Regions from separate parts of the Streptomyces sp. NPDC107550 genome, predicted to be linked through region 2. Evidence: riboswitches for the same ligand, from Rfam matches in the RefSeq annotation. Region 2 holds a riboswitch; each other region holds the start of a gene.
What was found. A riboswitch is a leader RNA that binds a small molecule or an ion and turns the genes downstream of it on or off. The one in region 2 is predicted to bind cyclic di-AMP.
Positions count from the first base shown of each region.

Region 1: linked by a shared signal. The riboswitch ahead of ACZ7LY_RS01815 (M23 family metallopeptidase) and the one ahead of ACZ7LY_RS27555 (transglycosylase family protein) in region 2 are both predicted to bind cyclic di-AMP.
Region 3: linked by a shared signal. The riboswitch ahead of ACZ7LY_RS09065 (M23 family metallopeptidase) and the one ahead of ACZ7LY_RS27555 (transglycosylase family protein) in region 2 are both predicted to bind cyclic di-AMP.
Region 4: linked by a shared signal. The riboswitch ahead of ACZ7LY_RS31760 (M23 family metallopeptidase) and the one ahead of ACZ7LY_RS27555 (transglycosylase family protein) in region 2 are both predicted to bind cyclic di-AMP.

Region 1 is NZ_JBVKBC010000001.1:423,168-428,351, forward strand. It holds gene ACZ7LY_RS01805 (HPr family phosphocarrier protein) at 1-272, shown strand, start outside; gene ACZ7LY_RS01810 (GntR family transcriptional regulator) at 623-1,309, opposite strand; gene ACZ7LY_RS01815 (M23 family metallopeptidase) at 1,641-2,453, opposite strand; cyclic di-AMP (ydaO/yuaA leader) riboswitch at 2,467-2,631, opposite strand; gene ACZ7LY_RS01820 (M16 family metallopeptidase) at 2,967-4,334, opposite strand; gene ACZ7LY_RS01825 (M16 family metallopeptidase) at 4,352-5,184, opposite strand, start outside.
Region 2 is NZ_JBVKBC010000028.1:14,311-19,494, forward strand. It holds gene ACZ7LY_RS27545 (cytochrome P450 family protein) at 261-1,520, shown strand; gene ACZ7LY_RS27550 (transglycosylase family protein) at 1,672-2,709, shown strand; cyclic di-AMP (ydaO/yuaA leader) riboswitch at 2,890-3,049, shown strand; gene ACZ7LY_RS27555 (transglycosylase family protein) at 3,054-3,794, shown strand; gene eno (phosphopyruvate hydratase) at 4,593-5,184, shown strand, end outside.
Region 3 is NZ_JBVKBC010000005.1:20,588-25,771, forward strand. It holds gene ACZ7LY_RS09055 (PrsW family intramembrane metalloprotease) at 1-603, shown strand, start outside; gene ACZ7LY_RS09060 (aldo/keto reductase) at 665-1,615, opposite strand; gene ACZ7LY_RS09065 (M23 family metallopeptidase) at 1,831-2,883, opposite strand; cyclic di-AMP (ydaO/yuaA leader) riboswitch at 2,895-3,030, opposite strand; gene ACZ7LY_RS09070 (PP2C family protein-serine/threonine phosphatase) at 3,297-4,400, opposite strand; tRNA gene ACZ7LY_RS09075 (tRNA-Met) at 4,603-4,676, opposite strand; gene ACZ7LY_RS09080 (tellurite resistance TerB family protein) at 4,751-5,184, opposite strand, start outside.
Region 4 is NZ_JBVKBC010000041.1:45,997-51,180, forward strand. It holds gene ACZ7LY_RS31745 (APC family permease) at 1-62, opposite strand, end outside; gene ACZ7LY_RS31750 (TetR/AcrR family transcriptional regulator) at 249-869, shown strand; gene ACZ7LY_RS31755 (SGNH/GDSL hydrolase family protein) at 1,234-2,052, opposite strand; gene ACZ7LY_RS31760 (M23 family metallopeptidase) at 2,190-2,945, opposite strand; cyclic di-AMP (ydaO/yuaA leader) riboswitch at 2,951-3,121, opposite strand; gene ACZ7LY_RS31765 (tyrosine-protein phosphatase) at 3,505-4,302, shown strand; gene ACZ7LY_RS31770 (DUF6126 family protein) at 4,315-4,461, opposite strand; gene ACZ7LY_RS31775 (helix-turn-helix domain-containing protein) at 4,463-5,089, opposite strand; gene ACZ7LY_RS31780 (aspartate aminotransferase family protein) at 5,181-5,184, opposite strand, start outside.

The DNA.
Region 1 (5,184 bases), on a different contig from region 2:
GCCGCGTCAACGTCGGCTGGGCCGAGGGCCTTCACGCCCGCCCCGCTTCCATCTTCGTCCGCGCTGCCACGGCCGCCGGCGTTCCCGTGACGATCGCCAAGGCCGACGGCAACCCCGTCAACGCCGCTTCCATGCTCGCGGTGCTGGGCCTCGGCGCCCAGGGCGGCGAGGAGATCGTCCTGGCCTCGGACGCCGAGGGCGCGGACGCCGCCCTCGACCGTCTGGCCAAGCTGGTCTCCGAGGGCCTTGAGGAGCTTCCCGAGACCGTCTGACGCCCTGCCCCTTCCGGGGGCCAGGCCGGCAGTCGTCCCGGCATCACGGCGGAGCCGCGCGACCCCTTCGGGGAGGCGCGGCTCCGCCGTTCGCGCGTGCGGGCGTCTACGCGTTCGAGCCGTGAGGGTCTTCGCGTACGGGACTGCTGACGGCGGAGCATTTCTTCCATGCTGACGGACCACAGAAACCGAACGCGCAGGAATAGCAGAAATTCCCGCTCTCCCGCCACTCGACCCTTTCCCGTCAGGCCGCATCAAAGAGAACACCGACCGGTAAGTCAGGGAACTCACGACAGTGCCTCGCGGAGAATACCGACGCTTTCTCGTACAGCTTGTATACGGTCCCTTTGTTAATGCTGGAGCCGGGGCGTGTTGACGGCATGTTGCGAAGCCCTCACACGTTCGCTCGGACGAGGGATGCGGAGTCGGTGCGCGCCCGTCACCCGTTCGGCGTGGCGGGCCGCCAGCGCGCGGGCGCGTGTGGCGTCCCTGCGGGTCACGGCGTCGACGAGGGCGCCGCGCTCGGCCCAGGTGTCGGCGGGCCGCTCCGGCGCCTCGACCGCGTACATCCACTCGATCTTGTGCCGGAGCTGGGTCAGCACGGCGATCAGGCCCGGGCTGCCGCACGCCTGGACGAGCGTCTCCTGGAACCAGGCGCTCAGGGCCTCCAACTCCTGGCCGCCACCGTGCCGGGCGCGCTCCTGACCGAGCCTGACGAGGCCGTGCAGCACCTTGAGGTGGGCGTCGGTGCGGCGCTGGGCCGCGCGGGCCGCGCAGAGGGGCTCCAGCAGGGCGCGCATCTCCAGCAGGTCGGCGGCCTCCCGCTCGCTCGGTTCGGCCACGCACGCGCCCGCGTGCCGGCGCGTGACGACGAATCCCTCGGCCTCCAGGGTGCGCAGCGCCTCACGCACCGGGACGCGCGAGACTCCGTAGCGCCGCGCCAGTACCTCCTCGGTGAGTCTGCCGCCGCGCTCGTAGACTCCCGCGACGATGTCGTCGCGGATCGCCGTGCATACCGAGTGCGCGGGAATGCGCATGACCCGAACCTCCGCCTGGACCCGCGCGAAAACGCGCTCGATTTCCGCCGCGCCGAAGCGCGTCCGCTTCTTCCGCGCACCGGCCCGACGACTCTATTCCACCATTCTCGGAATTCCGGCGGAAGGCGGCGGCCGGGGGTCATTTTTGGGACACTGAATACCTGGCGGGGTGAAATCAGGCGGGAGAAACCGGCCCGCTACGCGCGCGTGGGGCAGGCGTCCGCATACGGCGACAGCCCCGGCTCGCGGGGAGCCGGGGCTGTCGTGACGCCGCTTCAGGCGCGGGGACCGGGGTCCGGGTCCGGGTCCGGGTCCGGGTCCGGGTCCGGGGTCAGACGTTGACGCCGTGAGCGCGCAGGTACGCGAGGGGGTCGATGTCCGAGCCGTAGTCGGGCGAGGTGCGGGCCTCGAAGTGCAGGTGCGGGCCCGTGGTGTTGCCGGTGGAGCCGGACAGGCCGATCTGCTGGCCCGGGGTGACGGACTGGCCGACGGAGACCCCGATGGACGACAGGTGACCGTACTGGGTGTACGTACCGTCATTCATCTTGATCACGATGTTGTTGCCGTACGCACCGCCCCAGCCGGCCTCGACGACCGTGCCCGCGCCGACCGCGTGGACGCTCGTCCCGGACGCGGCGTGGAAGTCGATACCGGTGTGGCTGCCGGAGGACCACAGGCCGCTGCTCGCCTTGTAGGCGGTGGACACGTACGAGCCGGCGATGGGCGGCACATAGGCGTTCAGGCGCTTGCGCTCGGCGTCGCGGGCGGCACGCTCCTTGGCCTCGCGCTCCTGCTTCGCCTTCTCCTCGGCCTTGCGCTTGGCCTCTTCCGCCTTGCGCTTGGCCTCCTCGGCACGCTTCTTGGCCTCGGCCTCGGCGCGCTTCTTGGCGGCGGCCTCGTCGGCGGCCTTCTTCTGCGCGGTGGCCTGGGCGTCGATCTGGGCGGCGAGCGAGTCGCCGATGGCGACGGCCTGCGTCAGTCCGTTCTGCTCGGCCGGGGCCGCGGCGTCGGCGGCGAGGGCGGGGGCCGCGAGGCCCGCGACGACACCGGTCGTGGTGAGCGCGGCGACACCGGCGACCTTGGCGGTCGTACGGGTGAGGCGGCTGGGACGACGATGCTTCCCGGTGGCACGGGTGAACGCCATGAAGGGGCTTGTTCCTTTCCTTCCCTCTCGCCTACCGGGTTAGCTGACGGGTTCGGAGCAGGAAGGTCTCCTACGGGGCCCTCCCCTCGCGGGAAGCGCGCCCGATTCACCCCAGGGACTGCGATGGGTCCCCGGCTCCCCTGGCTCGCGCCGTAGGGGGACTCGGCGATGACTGTCCGGTGTCGCGGGCGCGACGTGGGTCTGGCCGAACAGCCGGACCGACGCTAAGCGGGCCACCGTTCCCGCAACAAACAGATCGCTGTTTTTGTCGCGCATGCCACAGAGCAGACAGGCAACCTCCCCATCAAAACGGACATACGTGATCCGATAGGGGGTACGGCCGGACGTGATCGGTCCCACGCGCCGGATCGGTCCCACCCCACGAGACGGTTCAGCCCCACGCGACAGAAGGAGCCCCGGCGGTCGCGGTGACCACCGGGGCTCCCTGGCGCTCCTGACGTTTCTGGCGCTCCAGACGCTCGTCTTGCTCGTACGCGCGCGTGGCGCGACGGCTCAGCCCGCGACGACGCTCACGTCGCCGATGCCGAGCTCCCTGACGGGCGCCTCGATGCTCGCGGCGTCGCCCACGAGGATCGTCACCAGCCGGTCCGCCGGGAACGCGCTCACGACGGCCGCGGTGGCCTCCACCGTGCCCGTCTCGGCGAGCCGCTGGTACAGGTGGCCCTGGAAGTCGTCCGGAAGCTCCTGCTCGACCTGGTCGGCGAGCGTGGCGGCGACCGCGGCCGCCGTCTCGAACTTCAGCGGGGCGACGCCGACGAGGTTCTGCACGGCGGTGTCGCGCTCCGCCTCGGTCAGCCCCTCGGCGGCCAGCGTGCGCAGCACCGTCCACAGGTCGGCGAGCGCCGGGCCCGTGTTCGGCGTGTCCACCGAGCCGCTGATCGCCAGCATCGCCGCGCCCGTGCCGTCGGCCGTGGACCGCAGCACCTGCGCGAAGGAGCGCACACCGTACGTGTAGCCCTTCTCCTCGCGCAGCACACGGTCGAGACGGGACGTCAGGGTGCCGCCCAGGCAGTACGTGCCGAGGATCTGCGCCGGCCACACCTGGTCGTGCTTGTCGGGCCCGACGCGGCCGATGAGCAGTTGCGTCTGCACGGCGCCGGGCCGGTCCACGATGACGACCCGGCCGCGGTCGTCGGCGGTGACCGGCGGGGCGGCGAGCGGCTGCGCGGTGTCGCCGGTCCACGCGCCGAGCGTGTCGGCGAGCAGGGCGTCGAGGTCCACGTCCGTCAGGTCGCCCACCACGACGGCCGTGGCGGTGGCGGGGCGTACGTGCTTCTCGTAGAAGGCGCGGACGGCCGCCGCGTCGATCGCGCCGACGGTCTCCTCGGTGCCCTGGCGCGGGCGCGACATGCGCGAGGTCGCCGGGAAGAGCTGGCGGGAGAGCTCCTTGGCGGCACGGCGGGCCGGGTTGGCGCTCTCGTGCGGGATCTCGTCGAGGCGGTTGCGTACGAGCCGCTCGATCTCGCTGTCGGCGAAGGCGGGCGCCCGCAGCGCGTCGGCGAGCAGGCCGAGCGCCTTGGCCAGCCGGGAGACCGGCACCTCCAGGGAGACACGGACGCCGGGGTGGTCGGCGTGCGCGTCGAGCGTGGCGCCGCAGCGCTCCAGCTCGGCGGCGAACTCCTCGGCGGAGTGCTTGTCGGTGCCCTCGGAGAAGGCGCGCGCCATGATCGTGGCGACGCCGTCCAGGCCGGCGGGCTCGGCGTCGAGCGGCGCCGCCAGGTTGATCTCGACGGCGACGACCTGCTGGCCGGGCCGGTGGCAGCGCAGCACCGTCAGGCCGTTGCCGAGGGACCCGCGCTCGGGCGCCGGGAACGCCCACGGCTTGGGGGCGCCGGCCTGCGGCTGCGGGTGGAACTCCATGCTTGCGAGCTGCTCGGTCACCGGCCCGCCTCCTCGTCGCTGTCGTCGCTCTCGTCTTCGGAACCGGCGGGGGCGGTGGGCTCGTACACGAGGACCGCGCGGTTGTCGGGGCGCAGGCGGGCCTTGGCGACCTCCTGGACCTCCTCGGCGGTCACGTCCAGGACGCGCTGCACGGCGGTCAGGGCGAGCTGCGGGTCGCCGAACAGGACCGCGTAGCGGCACAGTTCGTCGGCGCGGCCCGCGACCGTGCCGAGCCGGTCCAGCCACTCGCGCTCCAACTGGGCCTGCGCGCGCTCCATCTCCTCCGGCGTCGGCCCCTGCTCGGCGAACCGGGCCAGCTCCTCGTCGACGGCGGCCTCGATGACGGGCACCTCGACATCGCCGGAGGTCTTCACGTCGAGCCAGCCGAGCGAGGGCGCGCCCGCGAGGCGCAGCAGGCCGAAACCGGCGGCGACGGCGGTACGGTCGCGCCGCACGAGGCGGTTGTACAGGCGGGAGGACTCGCCGCCGCCGAGGACGGTGAGGGCGAGATCGGCGGCGTCGCACGCGCGCGTGCCGTCCTGCGGGAGCCGGTAGGCGGCCATGAGGGCGCGCGCCGGCACCTCCTCCTCGACGACCTCGCGCACCTGACCTCCGATCACGTCCGGCAGGGAGCCGTCGCGCGGGGCGTCCTTGCCGTCGTGGCCGGGGATGGAGCCGAAGTACTTCTCGACCCAGGCGAGCGTCTGCTCGGGGTCGATGTCGCCGACGACGGAGAGCACCGCGTTGTTCGGCGCGTAGTACGTGCGGAAGAAGTTCCGCGCGTCCTCCAGGGTGGCGGCGTCCAGGTCGGCCATGGAGCCGATGGGCG
Region 2 (5,184 bases):
AACTGCGCGATCAGCCACGACGAAAGTCGAGGAAATTCACCGGCCGGGGCCACCCACCTGCCTAGGGGCGCGGGGAACTGCGCAACGTTCAGGTCAGCGGGGCTCACCCGGAGAACTCCCTAGGGGCGCGGGGAACTGCGCGAGCAACCACGACGCAGCCGTGAGACGACGAACCCGCCCGAGAAGGCCCCCCGCGGAGCGGCCGGCGCTGGGGTGTAGGCCCGCCAAACAGGGGCCACCGGAGACGTTACCTTCGGAGGGTGACAACGCCCCCCGCCAGCCGAAACACCCCCACCCCCGAACTGTTCACCTGGGAGTTCGCCAGCAACCCGTACCCCGCGTACGCCTGGCTCCGCCACCACGCCCCCGTACACCGCACGACCCTCCCCAGCGGCGTCGACGCCTGGCTGATCACCCGGTACACGGACGCCCGCCAGGCCCTGGCGGACCAGCGCCTGAGCAAGAACCCGGACCACCACGCCGAGCCCAGCCACGCCAAGGGCAAGACCGGCATCCCGGGCGAGCGCAAGGCCGAGCTGATGACGCATCTGCTCAACATCGACCCGCCGGACCACACGCGCCTGCGCCGCCTGGTGTCGAAGGCGTTCACCCCGCGCCGGGTCGCGGAGTTCGCCCCGCGCGTGCAGGAACTGACGGACAGCCTGATCGACGGGTTCGCGGCGAAGGGCGAGGCGGACCTGATCCACGAGTTCGCGTTCCCGCTGCCCATCTACGCGATCTGCGACCTGCTCGGCGTCCCGCGCGAGGACCAGGACGACTTCCGGGACTGGGCGGGCATGATGATCCGGCACGGCGGCGGCCCGCGCGGCGGCGTCGCCCGCTCGGTGAAGAAGATGCGCGGCTACCTCGCCGAACTGATCCACCGCAAGCGCAGCGACCCCGGCGACGACCTCATCTCGGGCCTGATCCGCGCCTCCGACCACGGCGAGCACCTGACGGAGAACGAGGCCGCCGCGATGGCGTTCATCCTCCTGTTCGCCGGTTTCGAGACGACCGTGAACCTGATCGGCAACGGCACGCTCGCCCTGCTCACCCACCCCGAACAGCGCGCGCGGCTCCAGGAGTCGCTGGCGGCGGGGGAGCGGGGCCTGCTGGAGACCGGCGTCGAGGAACTGCTGCGCTTCGACGGGCCCGTGGAGCTGGCCACCTGGCGGTTCGCCACCGAGCCGCTGACCCTCGGCGGGCAGCACATCGCGGCCGGCGACCCGGTGCTCGTGGTGCTGGCCGCCGCGGACCGGGACCCGGAGCGGTTCGAGCGGCCCGACACCCTGGACCTGTCCCGGCGTGACAATCAGCACCTCGGCTACGGCCACGGCATCCACTACTGCCTCGGCGCGCCCCTCGCCCGCCTGGAAGGACAGACCGCGCTCGCCACGCTCCTGACACGCCTTCCGGACCTGCGACTTGCGGGGGAACCGACCGATTTGCGGTGGCGTGGAGGGCTCATCATGCGCGGACTGCGCACGCTGCCCGTGGAGTTCACACCCCACCAGAACTGACGCGGTGTCAAGAATGTGACTTTCACGTGATCTCCGCTGCATCGACTTGTGACGGATGTTCGAAGACCGCTACGTTCACCAGTCACCGCGACACGAGCACCACCGGTACCACCTGTCGCGCGCAGCAACTGTCTCCGCGAAAGGCATCCGCATGCTCTCCGGGAACGGCCGACACCGTCGCCCCCGTCAGGCCCCTGCCCTCGTCGTCGCCGCCGGAGTCACCGGCAGCGCCATAGCGATCCCGCTGCTCGCCGCGTCGAACGCGACCGCCGCGACCACCGCCACCTGGGACAAGCTCGCCGAGTGCGAGTCGGGCGGCCAGTGGAGCCTGGACGCGGGCAACGGCTACTACGGCGGCCTCCAGCTCTCCCAGGAGATGTGGGAGAAGTACGGGGGCCTCGACTACGCCCCGACCGCCGACCAGGCCAGCCGCTCGCAGCAGATATCCGTGGCCGAGAAGGTCCTCGACGCGAAGGGCCCGACCGCCTGGCCGAGCTGCTCGCTCACCGCGGGCCTCACCAAGAGCGACGACTCGGCGGACGTGGACCCGGGCGCGAGCCTGCCGCCGCTGCTGCCCTCCGGCTCCGCCGACCCGACGGGCCTGCCGAGCGGCTCCCCCGACAAGGGAGACAAGGATCACGCCGACGCGGACGCCTCGCAGAGCCCGTCCGCGAAGCCGTCCGCCGACGCCTCCCGGCACCCCTCCGACGACTCCTCCGGCAGCAAGCGGACCGACAGACACGCGGACCGCCCCGACGCCTCCGCCCCGGGCCAGACCTCCGACGACCCGTCAGACGCGCCCTCCGCTGAGGCGGGCGCCCACGGCACCGACGGCACGGACGAGACCTCCCGTACGGGCTCCTCGGCCACGCACGCGCCCACCGCGCCCGGCGCCGACGCCTCCGCCGACGACTCCGCCGGGGGCCGGCACCGCGGGGACCGCGCGGCGGACGACACGGACGCCTCCCGCGAGGGTGAGGGGCGTCACGCCTCGCGCGGCGAGGGGCGCGACGGACAGACGTACACGGTCCGTTCCGGCGACAACCTCTGGGACATCGCGGACGCCCATGACGTCCGTGGCGGGTGGTCCGCGCTGTACGAGCACAACAAGCGGGAGGTCGGTTCCGACCCCGATCTCATCCTCCCTGGTCAGAGTCTGGATCTAGGGCTCAAATCGGGTGAAAAGTAACGACGGTTCATGACCGATTGATGGCCCTTTGTCCGCTTTTGCGAGAATGAGAGATGGGTCTCAAAGGGCCTGATCGTCTTTGAAATCGGGCGGATCGCCTGCTTACGGTCTGACCGCTCGCCAATGCGGGCCCCGATGGACGTCACGCCGAATCCTGCCAACGTCCGTACGGGAACAGTCGACGCGTCAGCGCCGTAGGCAGGAGCGGGGGACCCAGGTAGGTGCCGCACCGGACGAAAGCCGGAGCGGCTTGGGGTGAAGCCGCGCACAAGGATGCGCGGCCGGGCACTCACTGGCCCGAACCCGACAGCTCACCTCGTAGGCGTCGGTGAGGGGATCTCTCCATGCTGTTTTCCAGCAAGGGCAAGCACCGCCGCCCGTCCAAGGCCGTCCGTGTCGCCACGCTCGCCGGTGTCGCCGGCGCCGCTGTCGCCGTACCGCTGATGGGCGCCACCAACGCCTCCGCCGCCTCCACCTCCGAGTGGGACCAGGTCGCGCAGTGCGAGTCCGGTGGCAACTGGTCGATCAACACCGGCAACGGCTACTACGGTGGCCTCCAGTTCTCGGCCTCCACCTGGGCCGCGTACGGCGGTACCGCCTACGCGTCCACCGCCAACCAGGCCTCCAAGGCGCAGCAGATAGCCGTCGCCGAGAAGGTTCTCGCCTCCCAGGGCAAGGGCGCCTGGCCGAGCTGCGGCGTGGGCCTCTCGGGTGCCTCCACGTCCAACTCCGCGCCGGCCCCGGCCCAGCCGAAGCAGCAGGCCCAGCCGCAGCAGCAGGAGCGGCAGGCCGAGCAGCCCGCCAACCGTTCGCAGCAGCGTCAGGCTCCGCAGCCGCAGCAGCAGCCCCAGCAGCAGCCGAAGCCGCAGGCTCAGCCGCAGCAGCAGGAGCGCAAGACCGTCACGACGCCGACCGGCAAGACGGTCAAGAAGGGTGACGGCGAGTACAAGGTCGTCTCCGGTGACACGCTGAGCAAGATCGCTCAGGCGCACGGGACGTCTTGGCAGAAGCTGTTCAAGCTGAACGGTGACATCGTCTCCAACGCTGACCTCATCTACCCGGGGCAGCAGCTTCACCTGAAGTAAGCGGTGCGCTCCGCGTAGGTACTGGAGGCCGGCGGACCCCCAGCACCCCCCCCGAACCCCCTGCCCTTCCCTGGGCGGGGGGTTCGCCACGTCCTGCCTCCGGCGGGTGAGTGGCCGGCCGCGCAGTTCCCCGCGCCCCTGACGGGGCACTACGCGTGCGTGGTCACCTGCGGGCCGGTGGGGCTTCTCGCGCAGTTCCCCGCGCCCCTGGGGAGTTCTCCAGGCGGAGGCTGCTTGTAGCTGAGGTTGCGCAGTTCCCCGCGCCCCTGAGGGAGCGGGCCTGCGCCCCGGCTCCCCAGGGGGGGGGAGGTGGCGACGCAGTCGCCCCTCCAGGGGCGCGGGGAACTGCGCGACCAGCCACGACGAAAGTCGAGGAACCCACCGGGCGGGACCGCCCACTCACCCAGGGGCGCGGGGAACTGCGCGAAACGTTCAGGGCAGCGGGCCTCGGCCTGGTAACTCCTCAGGGGCGCGGGGAACTGCGCGAACCTCAGCCGCAAGCGGCCTCCGCCGGAGGACTCCCCAAACGGCGACGCGGGGCAGCCCCCCGCCCGAAAGATGGCCCGCTCACCCCCGGCGGGACAAGTGGGGGCGGAAGTCCTGGGCGGAAGGCCCACCCCCCTTGGGGGCGCTGGGAAAGCACACGGTGCCTAATTGTTTCGCACGGAAACATTTCGCTCTCGGCGTTGTCCACGAGACGGTCGGTCGGCTGGCCGATGCTCCCGAGCCGGTTAGGCTCAGGGGGAGGCGGGCCCGAACACACGGCCCACCGCAGACCGCGTCACATCCCAGAAGGAGATGCTCGTGCCGTCCATCGACGTCGTCGTAGCCCGGGAAATCCTGGACTCCCGAGGCAACCCCACGGTCGAGGTCGAGGTCGGCCTCGACGACGGAAGCACCGGCCGTGCTGCCGTCCCGTCCGGCGCCTCCACCGGTGCCTTCGAGGCCATCGAACTCCGCGACGGTGACCCCAACCGCTACCAGGGCAAGGGCGTCGAGAAGGCCGTCCTCGCCGTCATCGAGCAGATCGGCCCGGAGCTGGTCGGCTACGACGCCACCGAGCAGCGCCTGATCGACCAGGCCATGTTCGACCTGGACGCCACCGACAACAAGGGCTCGCTCGGCGCCAACGCCATCCTCGGCGTCTCGCTCGCCGTCGCGCACGCCGCGTCCGAGGCCAGCGACCTCCCGCTGTTCCGCTACCTGGGCGGCCCGAACGCGCACCTCCTGCCGGTGCCGATGATGAACATCCTGAACGGCGGGTCGCACGCCGACTCCAACGTGGACATCCAGGAGTTCATGATCGCCCCGATCGGCGCGGAGTCCTTCTCCGAGGCCCTGCGCTGGGGCGCCGAGGTCTACCACACCCTCAAGAAGGTGCTGAAGACCA
Region 3 (5,184 bases), on a different contig from region 2:
GCGGTGTTCGCGCCGGGCCGGGCGCGGCTGCGGCGCGTGCTGCCGCCGCTCGCGGGGCTGCTCGCCGCGGTCGGCATGCACGCCTTCTGGAACGGCTCGTCCTCGCTCGGCGACTACGGGTTCTTCGCGGTGTACGCGGCGTTCATGGTCCCGGTGTTCGCGCTGGTGACGTGGCTCGCGGTGTTCCTGCGCCAGCGGGAGCTGCGCACCGTGCGCGAGGAACTGCCGGTGTACGTGGCCGCGGGCTGGCTCGCGCCGCCGGAGCCGTACGCGCTCGGCTCGCTGAAGGCGCGGCGGCTGGCGAAGGAGTTCGCGGAGTTCTACGGCGGACGGCCCGCCGCCCTCGCCGTCGCCGAGTACGAGGCGTACGGGACCGCGCTCGCGGTGCTGCGCAGGCGGGCCCGGCACGACCGGGCCGGCGACGACTTCGCGCGGCGGGAGCGGGAACTGCTGGAGGCGCTGTGGCAGCGGCGCGGATACGCGGCGGCGGCGCTCGCGTACGGGGCGCGGGCGGCGGCCCCGGCGCCCTGGCCGCCGCCCGGCCCGCCCGGGTACGCGGCCCCCTGGCCCCAGGGCGCCGCACACCCCCCGTACCGCTACTGACAGCCGCCTGCGCGAGCGCCGCCGGAGCCATACACCCGTACGCGCTGACGCACGTACGCCCTTACGCGCTGGCGCGGTCGAGGCGGGTGAGGTCGGACTCGGTCAGTTCGAGGTCGGCGACCGCGAGCAGCGCCGGCAACTGCTCGACCGTACGCGCGGAGGCGATCGGCGCGGTCACCGTGGGCTGCGCGGCGAGCCAGGCGAGGGCGACGGTCGGGATCTGCGCGTCGCGCTCCTGGGCGATCTCGCCGAGGGCGGCGAGGACCTTGCGGCCGCGCTCGGTCTCCAGGTGCTTGCCGGCGCCCTCGGCGCGCGCGCTGTCGACGGTCACGCCGGGGCGGTACTTGCCGGTGAGGAAGCCGGCGGCGAGCGCGAAGTACGGCACGGCGCCGAGCCCGGCGCGGGAGGCGACGTCCTGGAGGCGGCCCTCGTAGGTGTCGCGGGAGACGAGGTTGTAGTGCGGCTGGAGGGCGACGTAGCGGGCGAGGCCCTCGCGGTCGGAGAAGTCGAGGGACTCCTGGAGCCGCTCGGGCGAGATGTTGGAGGCGGCGATGTGCCGGACCTTGCCCGCCCGCACCAGCTCGTCGAGCGCGCCGATGATCTCCTCGACGGGCGTCTCGGGCTGGTCGAAGTGCGTGTAGTACAGGTCGATGTGGTCGGTGCGCAGGCGGCGCAGGGAGGCGTCGGCGGCGGCCTTGATGTTGTCGGCGCTCAGGCCCTGGTACTCGGGGTGCTGGCTGACCTTGGTGGCGATGACGACGTCGTCGCGGCGGCCTCGGCGGGCCAGCCAGTTGCCGATGACGGTCTCCGACTCACCGCCCTTGTTGCCTTCGATCCAGGCCGAGTAGACGTCGGCGGTGTCCACGAAGTTGCCGCCGGCGGCGGTGTAGGCGTCGAGGACGTCGAAGGAGGTGGGCTCGTCGGCGGTCCAGCCGAAGACGTTCCCCCCGAGGGCGAGCGGGAAGACCTCCAGGTCGGAGGAGCCGAGCTGACGAAGAACGGAAGAAGTCATGCTCTGCGTCAACACCCGTGCCGTGGGCCGTATTCCGGCGCGGGCGCCCCTGGCGGATCAAGGACGGGCAAAACCGGCGGCCCTGGCGTCGGGGGGTTGCCGCCAGGACCGCCGGGGTCACAGAAGCCGGACGGACCGCGGGGACCGTACGGAATGAAGGGACCGTACGGACTGAAGGGGCCGCAGGGACTGGAGGGGCCGGGGCTCCGGGACCGTCAGAGCGTGAGGCCCTTGCCGCGCAGCCAGGCCGCCGGGTCGATGCCGGTGGCCTGCCCGCCGGGGTGCACCTCCAGGTGGAGGTGGGCGCCGGTCACGTTGCCCGTGGCGCCGACGCGGCCGATGACGTCGCCGGTGCTGACCTTCTGGCCGACGCTGACGTTCATCGAGGACTGGTGGCAGAACCACAGCTCGGTGCCGTCGTCGAGGGTGAGGACCGTGCGGTAGCCGTACGCGCCCGCCCAGCCGGCCTCCGTGATGGTGCCGGAGTGGATGGCCATGATCGGGGTACCGGTGGAGGCGGCGAAGTCCAGGCCCGTGTGGTAGCCGGAGGACCACATGGCGCCGGGCTGCCCGAAGGTGCCGGTGAGCGTGTACGAGGCGACGGGGAGGCGGAAGCTCTTGGCGAGCTTGGCGAGACGCTCGGCCTCGGCCTTGCGGCGGGCCTCCTCCTTGGCCTTCGCCTCGGCCTTCTCCTTCGCGTCGGCGGCCTTCTTGTCGGCCGCCTCCTTCTTCTGGGCGGCCTCTTCGGCGGCCTTCTTCGCGGCGGCCTCCTCGGCGGCGCGCTGGGCGGCGCTGTCGGCGGCGTCCTGCTGCGTCTCGGCCTGCTGCATGATGCGGGCGCGCAGGGCCTCGCCCGCGTCGCCCTGGGCGCCCCCGCTCATCGCGGTGAGCGGGGCGGCTTCGGCGCCTGCCGGGGCTGTGTCGTCGCCGGAGTCGTGGGAGATGAGGGCGCCGACGCCGGGCAGCGACTTGGCCTCGGGCAGCGAGTCCTTGACGGCGCTCAGGTCGGGCATGGATATCCGGACGGCGGGCTTGCCGCCCTGCGCGGTGGCGATGCCGCCCGCGCCGACGGCGGCGATGACGCCGACGCCGAGGACCGTGGAACTACGGGCGAGGCCGCCGCGCTGGCGGGCCACGCGGTGCCGGCCGCGGACGGGGCGGACGCTCTCCTCGGTGGGGTTCCACTCCTCCCAGCTCTCGCGGGGGGCGCCGAGTTCGTCGTCGCTCGGCGGGTAGGAGAACTCGGGGGCAGGCCGGTTGGACGCCACGGGGGCGCGCTCCTTTCCTTCCTTCTCGCCTACCGGGTTAGCTGACGGGTTCGGAGCAGGAAGGTCTCCTACCGGCATCGTGGATGCCCGATTCACCCCAAGTTGGTGGTTCCCCGGCTCCCTTGCGGGATTAAGCGCGTGCGCGCGGAGCCGTCTCTGGTGACGGCTGGGACGACCGCGCTGCGTTATCGAACGTTAATAGACAGCCGACAGTAATTCCAAGCCGTTCCCACTGATCGTTCACGACTCTGGCCAGGACTTATCGGGGCACGCGTGGGCGGATACGGGCGAGTTGACCGTACGTCACCGCGCACCGGCCCTTCACATGGAACTGACGGAGTGTCAATTGTTATGCGGTGAGGCGTCGCCCGGTCACCCCCTGTCACCCTGGCCCGGGCCCACCGAGTCGGGCATCAGGGCCGGCGTACGGCGAGCAGCGCCATGTCGTCGCTCGCGCCGCCCCCGGTGTGCTCGCGGACCTCTTCCACGAGCGTGGCGAGCAGATGGTCGGGGCCGGGGAAGACGCGTCCTGCGAGCCGGGCGGCGGGGTCGTAGAAGACGCCGCGCGCGTCCCGCGCCTCGGACAGCCCGTCGGTGTACAGCAGGAGTGTGGCGGCGGGCGGGAAGTCGGCCTCGGTGGCGTGGTCGGGCCAGGTGCCCAGTTCGCTCATGCCGAGCGGGAGCGCCGCCTCGTCCGGTCCGACGACCCGTACGGTGCCGTCGCCGTGCAGGACGATGGGCTCGGGGTGCCCCCGGTTGAGGACGCGGACCCGGGCCGCGCCCGGCGGGAACTCGGCGAGGACGGCCGTCGTGAACCCCTCGAAGTCGTCGATGCCCCGGCGTCTGACGCCCTCCCGGGCCAGCGCCCGCTCCAGGCGCTGGGCGACCGCCTCCAGGGTGCCCTCCTGCTCGGCCGCCTCCCGGAACGCCCCGATGACGACGGCGACGGCGGCGACCGCGCCCATGCCCTTGCCCCGCACGTCCCCGACGATGATCCGGACCCCGTGCGGCGTGTCCTGTACGGCGTAGAGGTCGCCGCCGATGAACGCGCCCGCCTGGGCCGCCTCGTACCGCGCGGCGATGGCGAGGCCCCCGATCCGCCCCGCCGGCTCCGGCAACACCGCGAGTTGCGCCGCCTCCGCGATCCGGCGGGCGGACGCGAGCTGCTCGCTGCCCCGGCGCACGATCCTGTTGATGAGGCAGGCCAGCACACACACGGTCGCCACGGTCGCCATCTCCGTGTAGACGTCCGTGTCGAACAGCGCGGAGAACCGCAGGTGCACGGCGAAGATCGCGGCGATGGACGTGACGCCCGCGAGGATGGTCGCCCCCAGCGAGAAGAACGGCGCGACGACCAGCGGCGCCGCGCTGAACAGGGGCGAGCCCGCGAATCCGGCGGGGGTCGTGTACTCGTACAGCGCGCCGCCCGCGATCAGCAGGACCGGCAGGAGCCGCAGGAAGGCACGCGTGGTGTGGTCCTCCGACGCGTGTGCGTGCCGTCCTCCTCGCTGCCCCACCGCTCGTCTCCTGCCGCGTCCAGCGCCTGGTTCTTGGCGTCTCACCAAGGGTTCCCGCGCGCGCCCGCACCGGCGACCGCTGTGACCCGTACGGGTGAGCGGGGGCCTGGGCCGGACGAGGGCGACGGGCCTCGGCGAGAGGGCCGGAGACAGAAAAGAGACCGGGCCGGAATCCTCATCGGATTCCGGCCCGGTCCTTCAGTAGCGGGGACAGGATTTGAACCTGCGACCTCTGGGTTATGAGCCCAGCGAGCTACCGAGCTGCTCCACCCCGCGTCGGTGAACCCAACAGTACGCATGTGGGGAGCAGAAAGCCAATCGGTTCCCGCGCGGCCCGCGCGGGGCGGGTCCTACAGGTCGAACTCGTGCGGCGCGAGGCCCAGCATCAGGCACGCCTCGCGCACGACGGCCCGCTCGGTGGCGTCGAAGTCGCCGTCGGCGCCGCCGATGACGATGCCGATCTGGATGACGGCCCGCGCCTCGTTCTCCTTCTTCTTCGCCTTGGCGATCTCCTGGAGGACGGTGACCTTGCCGAAGTCGAAGTCGGCGACGAGCTTGTCGAGGTTGGCCTCGAAGCGCCGCTGGAGGTCGTCGCCGGGGAAGTTCTGGAGCACCTCGTTGCTCGTGATCAGCTGCGCGACGCGGCGCCGCTCGGCCGGGTCGACCGTGCCGTCGGCGGCGGCGACCAGGGCGCACATCGCCATGGAGGCGTCCCGGAACGCCCCGGACTTCAGGTCGTTCTTCTTCGCCACGAGCTGCGTCTGCATCGTGGACGCGGACTCCT
Region 4 (5,184 bases), on a different contig from region 2:
CCGCCGGGAGCGCCCGGGGCGGACGGGGACGGGGACGAGGAGTGCGGCGGCGCTTGGGTCACGGGATGCTCCTGGCGACGACAGGACTGCTCCGACGGGAGCCCGCTATTGACTGAATGGACAGTCAGTAGCGGGGGATACAGTCGGGACTGTGGCGCGCGTCACGAGAGGGTGTCAAGCCTCCTGCACGAAGCGGTGTCCGGGGCGCCGGGAGGCCGGCTGTCAGTGCGAGCACTTAGGGTTACCGCGTGACCAGAGTCCGGTTGAGCGTGGCCGAGCGGCGTGAGGAGCTGCTCAAGGCCGCCATCGAGCAGATCGAGGCGCGCGGGGTGGCGGCCGTGCGCATCGCCGACGTGGCCGCGGCGCTCGGCGTGAGCAATGCGCTGGTGCTGTACCACTTCTCCACGAAGGAGAAGCTGGTGGCGGCGGCTTTCGCGTACGCGGCGGAGGGCGATCTGGCCCGTCTGACCAAGGTGGTCGGGCGGCGCACGAGCGCGCTGAAGCGGCTGCGGGCGGCGGTGCGGTGGTATGCGCCGACGGGGCAGGCGAAGGGGTGGCGCCTGTGGATCGAGGGCTGGGCGGCGTCCCTGCGGGAGCCCGCGCTGCGGGAGGTGGCGAGCGGCCTCGACCGGCGCTGGAAGGCCGCGCTCGCGGAGGTCATCGCCGAGGGGGTCGCGGCGGGTGAGTTCACGTGCCCCGATCCGGCGGCGTCGGCGCTGCGCCTCACCGCCCTCCTCGACGGCCTCGCCGTCCAGATGACGGCCTACCCCGGCGCGGTCTCCCGCGCCCGCACCCAGGAGTGGGTGGACGAGGCGCTGGCGCGGGAACTGGGGCTTGAGCGGACGGACTTGACGACGCCGGGCCGGTAGGCGTTACGGGGGCGGGGTGTTGGGGCGCGGGCCGCTAGCCGTCCCGGGAGCCAGGTTTTGGACGCGGGCCAGCAGCCGTCCCGGGGCGGATGCCGGAGCGCGGGCCGGTTGTGGCGCGGCCGGAGCGCCGGGGCGTTCGACCCCGGACCGGTGTTGCGGGTGCGGCGTTTTCCGGCGCGGCCGGTTCGCCGGGGGCGGATGCCGGAGCGCGGGGCGGTTACGGCCCGGCGGGGCGCCGGGGCCTTCGCTGCCGCGCGGGAGTTGCGGGCCCGGCACCCCGAAGAACCCCGAGCCCCGCCGAAGAACCCCGGGCCCCCGCCCCACCCCGTACGCCCGCGCAGCGCGACGCCCGTCGGCCATGGCGTCAGGAGACCGCCTGGAGGTGGGCCTTGATGGTGTGGGGGTCGCGGAAGCCCTTGGCCTGGACGCGGTCGCCGGAGGACTCGCCCCGCAGACGGCGGCCGATCCACGGGACGAGGAACTCGCGGGCCCAGTGGATGTCGTCCCGCCGCACCTCGAACGTGCCGCGCGGCGGCAGCGCCGGCCAGGGCTGCTCCGGGTCGGCGGGGACGTCGAGGCCGAGGGCCTGGGCGGCGCGCAGGGCGACCCGGGTGTGCCCCTCGGGCGAGAGGTGGAGGCGGTCGTCGTCCCAGGCCCGCCGGTCCTGCACGGAGCGCAGCGACCACAGGTCGAGGACGGGGCAGCCGTAGCGGTCGGCGATGGCGCGCACATGCATGTTGTACGTGGCGATCTTGCCGCGCAGGTGCTTGAGGACGGCGACGTCCCGCGTGTCGAAGCCGGTGGCGACCATGACGGTCCCGGCGGCCTCGCTGAGCCGCGCGACGGCCTTCTCGAACCGCTCGGCGACGTCGTCGGGGTCGGTGCCGGGCCGGATGATGTCGTTGCCGCCCGCGACCAGGGTCACGAGGTCGGGGGCGAGTTCCATGGCGCGCGGGAGCTGGTCCTCGACGATCTGGTCGAGGAGCTTGCCGCGCACCGCGAGGTTCGCGTACTGGAAGGTGTCCTCGGGCGCGCGGTCGTCCAGGAGGACGGCCAGCCGGTCGGCCCAGCCCACGAAGGTGCCGTCCGGCCCGGGGTCCCCGACGCCTTCGGTGAAGCTGTCCCCCACCGCCGCGTAGGACCGAATCGTGCGCCCGCTGAATGATCTCGATTCGTTTGCCACGACCACACATCTTTCACCCTGGCCTGTGACCTACGCCATCGTAGGTAGGGGTTGACGTGGGGTGATTTAACCCACTCGGCACCCCGGGAATATCCCGGGGTGCCGAGTGGATCACGCGTGTCGCGCGGGAGCGGGCGTCAGAGCGAGACGCCGTGGGCGCGCAGGTACGCGACCGGGTCGACGTCGGAGCCGTAGTTCGGGGACGTACGGATCTCGAAGTGCAGGTGCGGGCCGGTCACGTTGCCGGTGGCGCCGGAGAGGCCGATCTGCTGGCCGGCGCTGACGCTCTGTCCGGCGGAGACGCCGAGGGAGGACAGGTGGGCGTACTGCGAGTAGTGGCCGTCGGCGTGCTGGATGACGACCTGGTTGCCGTACGCGCCGCCGTCACCGGCGGAGACGACGGTGCCCGGGCCGACGGCCTTGATGGGCGTACCGGTGGGCACGACAAAGTCGGTGCCGGTGTGGTAGCCGCTGGACCACATCGGGCCGTTCTGGTGGTACGGGGTGCCCTCGGCGCCGTCGACGGGCTTGACGAAGCCGCCGGTGGAGGCGGCCGGCTTGGCGGGGGTGCTCGCCGGGTTCGCGGAGGTCTGCGCGGCGCCGCCGCCCGCGAGGGTGAGCTTGGCGCCGACCTCGATCAGGTCGGCGTTGCCGCCGATGACGGACTTGTTGTCCTCGTACAGCTTCTTCCAGCCGCCGTCGACGTGCTGCGCCGAGGCGATCTTGGAGAGCGTGTCACCGGCCTTGACCGTGTAGGTCGGGGCGGTGGCGGCCTGGGCGCCGGTCGCGCCGATCAGGGGCAGCGCGAGCGCGGCACCGCCGACGGTGGCGAGTGCGGCGGCGCGGCCGATACGGAGGTTCTTGGGGCGGCGGTGCTTTCCCTGTGCGAACATGCGGGTTTTCCTCTCCGTCGCCTACGAGGTGAGCTGTCGGGTTCGGGCTGGAGATGCCCGGCCGGTGCCACGCGGTGGAACCGGCTTCACCCCTAGCCGCATGGGGGAGTTCCCCGGCGGCGTACTGCCTGTGGGTCCCCCGCTCCTGCCGTCACGGGTGTCGTGGTTCGGAGTTCCGGGCGGCGGCAGGACTAGGCGTTCCGACCGGAATGACTCGGACCGTAAAGGAGTGCCGACAGCGGCCACAAGCGAGGAATTGGAAAGGCCGGGGCATTTCTTGATCATTACGGAGTTCACCGTGTCACCCTGCGTCAAGGGCTTTTGCTTTGCGGCGCGAAATCACCGGGAATTGAGTGCAGCGAATTCCGGGGCCGCCGCCACACACCGTCACGGGTATGAGCCTGCTCACGAGGGTCCCACAACGTCCGTACATTCCCTGACAGTTCAGGGCAAATAGGGCACTTCAGACGGATGGTTGCCCCGGGAACCCATGTCGTATCGTCAACAACGCGCCCGCCGGCGAGCCGCGCCGGCCGGTGTCCGACCGGGAGGAGCCCCCGTGACGCAGCACGCCCCGTCCACCGAGCCCGAGCTGACCGGAGTGCGCAACTTCCGCGATGTCGGCGGCCTCCCCACCGTGGACGGCCGGCGTCTGCGCCCCGGCGTGCTCTTCCGCAGCGGCCATCTCGCGCATGCCACGCCCGAGGACGCCGCGTTCCTCGCCGGGCTCGGCCTGCACACGGTCTTCGACTTCCGCAACGCCGCCGACCAGCGCCTCGAAGGCGCCGACGTGGAACTCCCGGGCGTGCGCAACGTGAACCTGCCGCTGTCCGACCCGGCCGACGGCGCCGAGTTCTGGCAGATGGTCCGCGACGGCGACACCGAGCAGCTGCGTGCCCTGCTCTCCGAGGGCCGCGCCGCGCACCGCATGATCACCTCGTACCGCACGATGATCGCCCACCGCACCGCCGAGCACAGCCGCGTCCTGCACGCGCTCGCCGAGGACAGCGTCCCGGCGCTGATGCACTGCGCGGCGGGCAAGGACCGCGCCGGACTCTCGATCGCGGTGACGCTGCTCGCGGTCGGCGTCGAGCGGGACGCCATCGAGGCGGACTACCTGAAGTCGAGCGAGAAGCACCGCCGCTACAAGATCCGCCGCAGTGCCACCGGCGTTGACGCCCACTCCCCCGAGGTCATGGAGCTGCTCGACCCCCTGTTCGACGCCCGTACCGAGTACCTCGGGGCCGCGTTCGAGACCATCGAGGAGACCTGGGGCGGCACGGACGCCTACTTCGAGAAGGGCCTCGGCCTCTCCCCCGCCACCCGCGAGCGGCTGCGCGAGCGCCTGCTCGACTGACCGGCCCGCGGGCTACTCGCCGCCGCCGAGCGTGAACAGCAGATAGATGAACGCGGCGAGCGCGTGGCCCGCGAAGACATAGACGACGAGCCGCACCCACAGACCGCGCGGCAGCTTGTCCTCGATGTTGCGGCCACCGGGCCGCCGTGCGTCGCTCATGTCAGACCTCTCGGATCGGTCCCGCGGCCGGCCCGAGACACAGGGCGGCCGTCGGGCTCTGCAACAGCGTGTGGACGAACAGAAGCTCGGCCCCGCCCTGGTCCGCCGCGGCGATCCGGTGCGGGGTGAGCGAGTCGAAGTGGGCGCTGTCCCCCGCGTCCAGCCGGTACGCGGTGTCCCCGAGGCGCAGCCGCAGCCGCCCCTTGAGGACGTACAGCCACTCCTCGCCCGGGTGGACGCGCACGATGTCGCCCTGCGAGCCATGGGGTACGTGGACGCGCAGCGCCTGCATGCCGCGGCCGGGGGCGCCGGCCTGGAAGTAGGTCCAGCCGCCGGCCTCGGTGGGCTCCATGGAGCGGGCGCGCACGACGGCGTCCCGGTCGGCGGGGGTCTCGCCCAGCAGTTCGGAGACCGTCGTACCGTAGGTACGGGCGAGCGCGAGCAGCATCGGCAGCGAGGGCTGGCGCTGGCCGGTCTCCAGGCGGGACAGATGGGCCGGCGACAGACCGGCGGCGCGGGCGGCGGCCTCCAGGGTGAGGGCGGCGCGGCGGCGCAGGGCGCGGAGCTGGGGCGCGACGGCGGGCAGCTCCGGAGGTTCCGGAGCCTCCTCCGGGAGGGCAGGGCTCATACTGTCGATTCAGCCAGAGCCCTGCCTCCGGGGCAACTTTCTTGCCTGTGAGGCAAAAGCCTCAGCGGTTGGCGACGGCCTGCTTGATGCCTCAG